Linked DNA regions of Oharaeibacter diazotrophicus. The protein of the gene in region 1 interacts with the protein of each later gene in a pairwise test. Links are inferred from orthologs where the notes say so. Each region holds a gene or a part of one and is shown in the gene's direction. Other genes may lie near its edges.

Region 1 (3,090 bases):
CGCATCCGCCAGCTCGTCGACGCCGAGGACCCCGCCGACGTCCTGTCCGACGACACCCTCGTCAAGCTCCTGCGCGACGCCGGTATCGACATCGCCCGCCGGACGGTCGCAAAGTACCGCGAGGCGATGCGGATCCCCTCGTCGGTGCAGCGCCGGCGCCTGAAGCAGAGCCTCACCGCCTGACGGCAACGGGAGGAACCCCGGGATGGCAGACCTCGCGCCGTTGACTTCGGGTCCCCATCTACTAAAAGACACGCCGCATCGGCGGAGCCGGTCCCTCGCCGGGACCGGACCCACCGGCGGCGCAGCCGGAAACGGCGGGCCGTGCGCTAGGGACGACGCGCGGGACGCGGCCCGACCAGGGGTCCGAAGGACCCGTTCCGAACATCCCGAGCGTCGTCTTGAGGGAGGTCAGACATGCCGCTTCGCGTCTCCGGGAAGAACGTCGACATCGGTCAGGCGCTCCGTGAGCACCTGGGCAACCGGATCGCCGAAGCCCTCGGCAAGTTCTTCGACGGCGGCTACACCGGCACGATCGTGGTGGCCCGCGAGGGCTCGTCCTACACGGTCGACGGCAACATCCACCTGACCTCGGGCACGGTGCTCCAGGCCCACGGCAAGGCCCACGAGGTCTACGCCGCCGCCGACCAGGCCGTCGACAAGATCGCGCGGCGCCTGCGCCGCTACAAGCACAAGCTCAAGGACCACCACGGCCCCGAGGGCCGCGACGACGGCTTCGAGCCGGTCGAGGCCCAGGCCTACGTCCTCGCCGCCCCCGACGAGGACGACGAGGTGCCGGCCGACTTCGCGCCGGTGGTGGTGGCCGAGACCACGCAGACCATCCGCACCGCCACCGTCGGCGGCGCGGTGATGGACCTCGACCTCTCCGGCGCGCCGGTGGTCGTGTTCCGCAACGCCGGCAGCGGGGCGATCAACATCGTCTACCGCCGTGCCGACGGCAACATCGGCTGGATCGATCCGGCCATCGTCGAGATGGCGCGCTGACGCCGCGCGCGCCGCGGGACACCGGGCCGACGCCGATCGCGCCCGGCCGGGATCCCGCGGCGCCCGGTCGCCGTTCCCGTCGGTGCACAGCGCCGGCGAGACGGGGCCGCACACGGGTAGAGAGCCACGCGGCGCCGGTCCGACCGGCCGCCCCATCCGAGGCCGAGACATGGATCTGATCGACCTACTGCCGACCGAGGCGGTGCTGGCGAGCCTGAAGGTCAACTCCAAGAAGCAGGCGCTCCAGGAGATGGCGGCCAAGGCGGCCGAAGTCACCGGGCGGTCCGACCGCGAGATCTTCGACACGCTGCTCCAGCGCGAGAAGCTCGGGTCCACCGGCGTCGGCCACGGCGTGGCGATCCCCCACGGCAAGCTGCCCGGACTGGCGCGGCTGGTCGGCGTGTTCGCCCGGCTCGACAAGCCGGTCGACTTCGACGCCCTCGACGACCGCCCGGTCGACCTGATGTTCCTGCTGCTCGCCCCCGAGAACGCCGGTGCCGACCATCTGAAGGCGCTGGCGCGGATCGCGCGCGTCCTGCGCGAGCAGGCGATCGCCGGCAAGCTGCGCGCCGCCGACGACGCCGCCGCGATCTACGCGCTGCTGACCCAGCCGCCGGCCTCCAACGCGGCCTGAGCCGCGGCGTCGCCGCGATTGACGGGGCGGCCGGGATCGCTAGGCTTGCGGCCGTGTGGAGCCGGGCCCGCCCCGGATTCGCCGCCGTCGCACGCCAGGATGTCCCCGCGAGGCCGGCCGCAGCCGCGGCGCCCGCAGTCGAGTGCTTCATGGGCCAGATCTCCGGGACCCTCGCCAAGCTCGTCGACGCCTTCGTCGAGGTGGTCGCGCCCGTCTTCGGGCGCTTCGTGTCGTCGAGCCGGATTGTCGCCGTCGAGGCCGACGGCGGGCTGGCGCTCTACGCCGTGCGGCGTGGCCGCGCCGAGCCGGTCGGCACCGCCGAGACCGCGGCGGCCAAGGAGATCCGCCGGTTGAAGCGCGCCGGCGGCGCCGCCGTCGAGCTCCGCCTCGCCCCGAAACGCGTCCTGACCCGCACGCTGGAACTGCCGGCCGCCGGCCGCGAATATCTCGAGCCCATCATCGAGCACCGCCTCGAACGGCTGACGCCGTGGCGCCCCGACCGCGTGCTGTTCGGCTACGCCGCCGGCACGACCGCCGGCGAGGGCACCATGACCGTCGAGTTCGCCGCCACCTCGTCCGACCTCGCCGCGCCCGCGGTCGCCCGGCTCGAGGCGCTCGACCTCGCCCCGACCGCGCTCGGTTCGGCCGCCGAGCCGATCGCGACGCCGCTGCGCGTCGACCTCTACCGCGGCCGTCGCGACGTCGGCCGCGTCCGGCTGCGCCGTGGCGTGGTCGTCGCCGTCGCGCTGCTCGGCCTGTCGGGCGTCGGTGCCCTCGCCGCCGGCACGGTGCTGACCGGCCTGTCGGACCAGCGGCTCGCCGAACTCGACAAGCGCCTCCTCACCAAGCGCGCCGTGCTGCGCGCCGCCGCCGGTGCGGGGCGGACGGAGGGCCGCGACAAGGAACTGATCGAGGCGAAGACGCCGGCCACGTCGCTGGTCGTGCTGATCGACCGGCTGTCGCGCGCCGTGCCCGACGACACCTACCTGCGCGAACTCTCGATCGAGGGCCCGAAGGTCCGCCTCGTCGGCTTCTCGGCCGACGCCCCGGCGCTGATCGGCCTGCTCGACGCCGATCCCGGCCTCTCCGACGTCCGCTTCGCCGCCCCGGTCACCCGCACCGACGACGGCCGCGACAGCTTCGACATCGTCGCCGTCCGCGACGTCGGCACGCCCGGCGGCGAAACCGCGGCCGTCGACGGCGCCGCCCCCGCCGCCGGAGGCCTGCCGTGAGCGCCGCCCCGTCCTCCAGCACGCTCCGCCTCGTCGCGGTGGTGGTGTTCCTCGCCCTGCCGGCCGCGGCGCTGGCGACCGGGCTGTTCCAGCTCGTCGCCTGGCGCGAGACCGAGGACCTGATCGCCCGCCAGGAGGCGCTGCTGCGCGATCTCGACGCCCGTCTCGCCCGCACCGGCGCCGACGGCGTCGTCGCCGTCGACACCCGCACGCTCTATC
Region 2 (3,588 bases), on another replicon or contig:
CCTGCTTCTCGCCTTCACGCTCCTCCTCGGCCTCGCCTATCCCCTCGCCGTGACCGGTATCGCCCAGGCGGTGTTCCCGGCCGAGGCGAACGGCAGCCTCGTGACGCACGACGGCGTGGTGGTCGGCTCCCGCCTGATCGGCCAGGGCTTCGCCGGCCCCGGCTACTTCCACGGCCGCCCCTCGGCCGCCGGCGCCGGCTACGACGGCCTGGCGTCCGGCGGCTCCAACCTCGCGCCGACGGCGCGGAAACTCGCCGACCGCCTCGCCGCCGACGTCGCGGCGCTCCGCGCCGAGGGCGTCGCCGGCCCGATCCCGGCGGACGCCGTCACCGCCTCCGGCAGCGGCCTCGACCCGGACGTCTCGCCGGGCTATGCCCTCGTTCAGGTCGCCCGCGTCGCCGCGGCCCGCGGGCTGCCCGAGGCGGACGTGCGGGCGCTGGTGCTCCGTGCCGTCGAGAAGCCGGTCCTCGGCCTGATCGGCGAGCCGCGGGTGAACGTGCTCGCCCTGAACCTCGCCCTCGACGCCGCCAAGCCCGAAGCCGCCAAGCCCGAAGCCGCTGGACCATGACCGCCCGGACGCCGCCCCGCGCCTCGCCCGATGCCCTCGTCGCCCTCGCCGGGCGCGAGGGTCGCGGCAAGCTCAGGGTGTTCCTCGGGGCCGCGCCCGGCGTCGGCAAGACCTTCGCCATGCTGCAGGCGGCGCGCGCCGCCGCCGAGGGCGGGCAGGAGGTCGTGATCGGCATCGTCGAGACCCACGGCCGCCGCGAGACCGAGGCCCTGGTGCACGGCCTCGAACTGCTGCCGCGGGCTCAGGTGCCCTACCGCGGCCGGCTCGTTTCCGAATTCGACGTCGACGCCGCGCTCGCCCGCAAACCGCGCCTCCTGCTCGTCGACGAATACGCCCATTCCAACGTGCCGGGATCGCGCCACCCGAAGCGCTGGCAGGACGTCGAGGAACTGCTCGACGCGGGCATCGACGTCTGGACGACGCTGAATGTCCAGCATCTCGAGAGCCTCAACGACGTCGTCCAGAAGATCTCCGGCGTCCGAGTCCGCGAGACCGTGCCCGACGGCGCACTCGAGGCGGCCGACGACATCGTGCTCGTCGACCTGCCGCCGGACGAACTCCTGAAGCGGCTCGCCGACGGCAAGGTCTACGTCGAGGACACCGCCGCGCGCGCGGTGCAGAACTTCTTCAAGCCGTCGAACCTGACGGCATTGCGCGAGCTCGCGCTCCGCCGCGTCGCCGCCCGGGTCGACAGCGACCTCGTCGAGCGGATGCAGGGCGGCGCCATCGAGGGGCCGTGGGCGGCGGGCGAGCGCATCCTGGTCTGCGTCGGCTCCGACGCCGCCGCCGCCCGGGTCGTCCGCCACGCCAAGCGGCTCGCCGACCTGATGGACGCCTCCTGGTTCGCCGTCTCGCTGGAGCGGCCGGGCGCCGACCTCGACCGCGAGGCGCGCGGCCGCCGCGACGCCGCGCTCCGCCTTGCCGAGAGCCTCGGGGCCGAGACCCGGACGCTGGTCGCGACCGATCTCGCCGACGAGATCCTGCGCGTTGCCCGCTTCGAGAACGTGACGCAGATCGTGATCGGCCGGGCGCGCCGCAAACCCTTCGCCCGGCTGGTCCGGCCGTCGCTGCCCGAGGCGCTGGTGCGCGGCGCCGACGGCATCGCCGTCCACGTGGTGACCTCGGACCGCGGCGTCGACGCCCGGCGCACGGGCTGGCGCGAGCGGCTGCCGGATCCGGGGCCGCTCGGCGGATATCTCGAGGCGACGGCCTGCGTCGCCGCGGCGGTCGCGCTCGGCCACGGCATCACGCGCGTGGTGGCGCTGCCCAACATCTCGATGCTGTTCCTGATGGCCGTCCTCGTCCCGGCGATCCGCTCCGGCATCTGGCCGGCCATCTATGCGTCGGTGCTGTCCTTCCTCACTTACAATTTCTTCTTCATCGACCCCCGCTACACCTTCACCATCGCCCGTCCGCACGAACTCCTGGCGCTCGCGATCTTCCTCCTGATCGCCGTCGTCACCTCCACGGTCGCCGGCCGGGCCCGCGATCAGGCGCGCGCCGCGATCCAGCGCGTCCGGGCGACGCGGCGGCTCTACGAGTTCACCCGCAAGCTCTCCGCCCTCCCGGGCGCCGACGCGGTGGCCGAGGCCGCGGCGTCGGAGATCCACGCCATCGTCGGCCGCAGCGCCGTGCTGCTGCTCGACCGCGCCGGCGAACTCGCGATCGCCGCGGCCTGGCCGCCCGAGGACCGGCTCGACACCGCCTCGACCATGGCCGCGCGCTGGGCCTTCGAGCGCCGCGAGGCCGCCGGCGCCGACACCGCCACGCTGCCGAACGTGCCCTGGCTGTTCCTGCCGCTGGTCGCCGGCCGCGGCCCGATCGGCGTGGTCGGCGTCGAGGACGCGCCCGACGGCGTGCCGCTCGACGCCGAGAGCCGCACCCTGCTCGACAGCCTCGTCGAGCAGACCGCCGTCGCCCTCGACCGCGCCACGCTCGCCGGCGAGATCGAGGCGACGCGGATGGCGGCCGAGACCGAGCGCGTCCGCAACATCCTGCTCGCCTCGATCAGCCACGACTTCCGCACCCCGCTCGCCACCGTCCTCGGCGCGGCGACCAGCCTGACCGAGCTCGGCGACCGCCTCGGCGCGGCCGAACGCGCCGATCTCCTCGCCGCGATCCGCGAGGAGGCCGAGCATCTCGACGGCATGGTGCGCAATCTCCTCGCCATGACCCGGCTCGAGGCCGGCGCGCTCGAGATCCGGATGGACTGGACCGACGTCGCCGAGGTGCTGGAACGCGTCGCCGCCGCCGCGCGCCGGCGCGGGGCGACGCAGGCGATCACGGTCGCCACTCCACCCGACCTGCCGCTCGCGCTCGCCGATCCGATCCTGCTCGAACAGGCGCTCGGCAACGTGGTCGGCAACGCCGTGCGCTACGCCGGCCCGTCGGCACGGATCGCGCTCTCGGCGGCGGCGGACGAACGCGACCTGACCGTCGCCGTCGAGGACGACGGCCCCGGCGTGCCGGCCACGGTGCTGCCGCACGTCTTCGAGAAATTCGTCCGCGCCTCCGCCGAGCGCGGCGACGGCGGCGAGGGCTCCGGCCTCGGCCTCGCGATCGCCAAGGGCATCGCCGAGGCCCACGGCGGCACGATCCGCGCCGAGAGCCCCGTCGATGGCGGCCGCGGCGCCCGCTTCACGCTCCTCCTGCCCCGGCGGCGCCCAGAACCATGACCACCGTCCTCCTCGTCGACGACGAACAGGCGATCCACCGCTTCCTGCGGCCGGCGCTCGCGGCCGAGGGCTACGAGGTGCTGCCGGCTAAGGACGGCCGCGAGGCACTGGCGCTCGCCTCGGAGCGCGCACCGGACGTGGTGATCCTCGACCTCGGCCTGCCCGACATCGACGGCAAGGTCGTGCTGCGGCGCCTGCGCGCCTGGAGCGACGTGCCGGTGGTGATCCTCTCCGCGCGCGACCGCGAGGCCGAGAAGGTCGAGGCGCTCGACCTCGGCGCCGACGACTTCGTCAACAAGCCCTTCGGTGTCGGCGAATTGCTGGCGCGGCTGCGCGCCGCCCTGC

The links.
Region 2: the proteins of ptsN (region 1) and EDD54_RS15470 interact in binary tests that used the Escherichia coli proteins (3 or more experiments, as listed by UniProt). The link is inferred for Oharaeibacter diazotrophicus from one-to-one orthologs.

The regions. Positions count from the first base shown.
Region 1 is NZ_SNXY01000012.1:24,890-27,979, reverse strand. What follows is about bases 126-2,906. They hold ptsN (PTS IIA-like nitrogen regulatory protein PtsN), read left to right. Parts: upstream 126-1,174; coding sequence 1,175-1,639; downstream 1,640-2,906. Other genes in these bases: gspM (type II secretion system protein GspM), read left to right, coding at 2,868-2,906; EDD54_RS21480 (PilN domain-containing protein), read left to right, coding at 1,789-2,871; hpf (ribosome hibernation-promoting factor, HPF/YfiA family), read left to right, coding at 418-1,005; rpoN (RNA polymerase factor sigma-54), read left to right, coding at 126-183. Also shown: more of rpoN, read left to right, coding at 1-125; more of gspM, read left to right, coding at 2,907-3,090. UniProt on the Escherichia coli protein: Seems to have a role in regulating nitrogen assimilation.
Region 2 is NZ_SNXY01000009.1:91,750-95,337, reverse strand. The notes cover bases 165-3,443. They hold EDD54_RS15470 (sensor histidine kinase), read left to right. Parts: upstream 165-564; coding sequence 565-3,243; downstream 3,244-3,443. Other genes in these bases: EDD54_RS15465 (response regulator), read left to right, coding at 3,240-3,443; kdpC (potassium-transporting ATPase subunit KdpC), read left to right, coding at 165-568. In the rest of the region: more of kdpC, read left to right, coding at 1-164; more of EDD54_RS15465, read left to right, coding at 3,444-3,588. UniProt on the Escherichia coli protein: Member of the two-component regulatory system KdpD/KdpE involved in the regulation of the kdp operon. KdpD may function as a membrane-associated protein kinase that phosphorylates KdpE in response to environmental signals.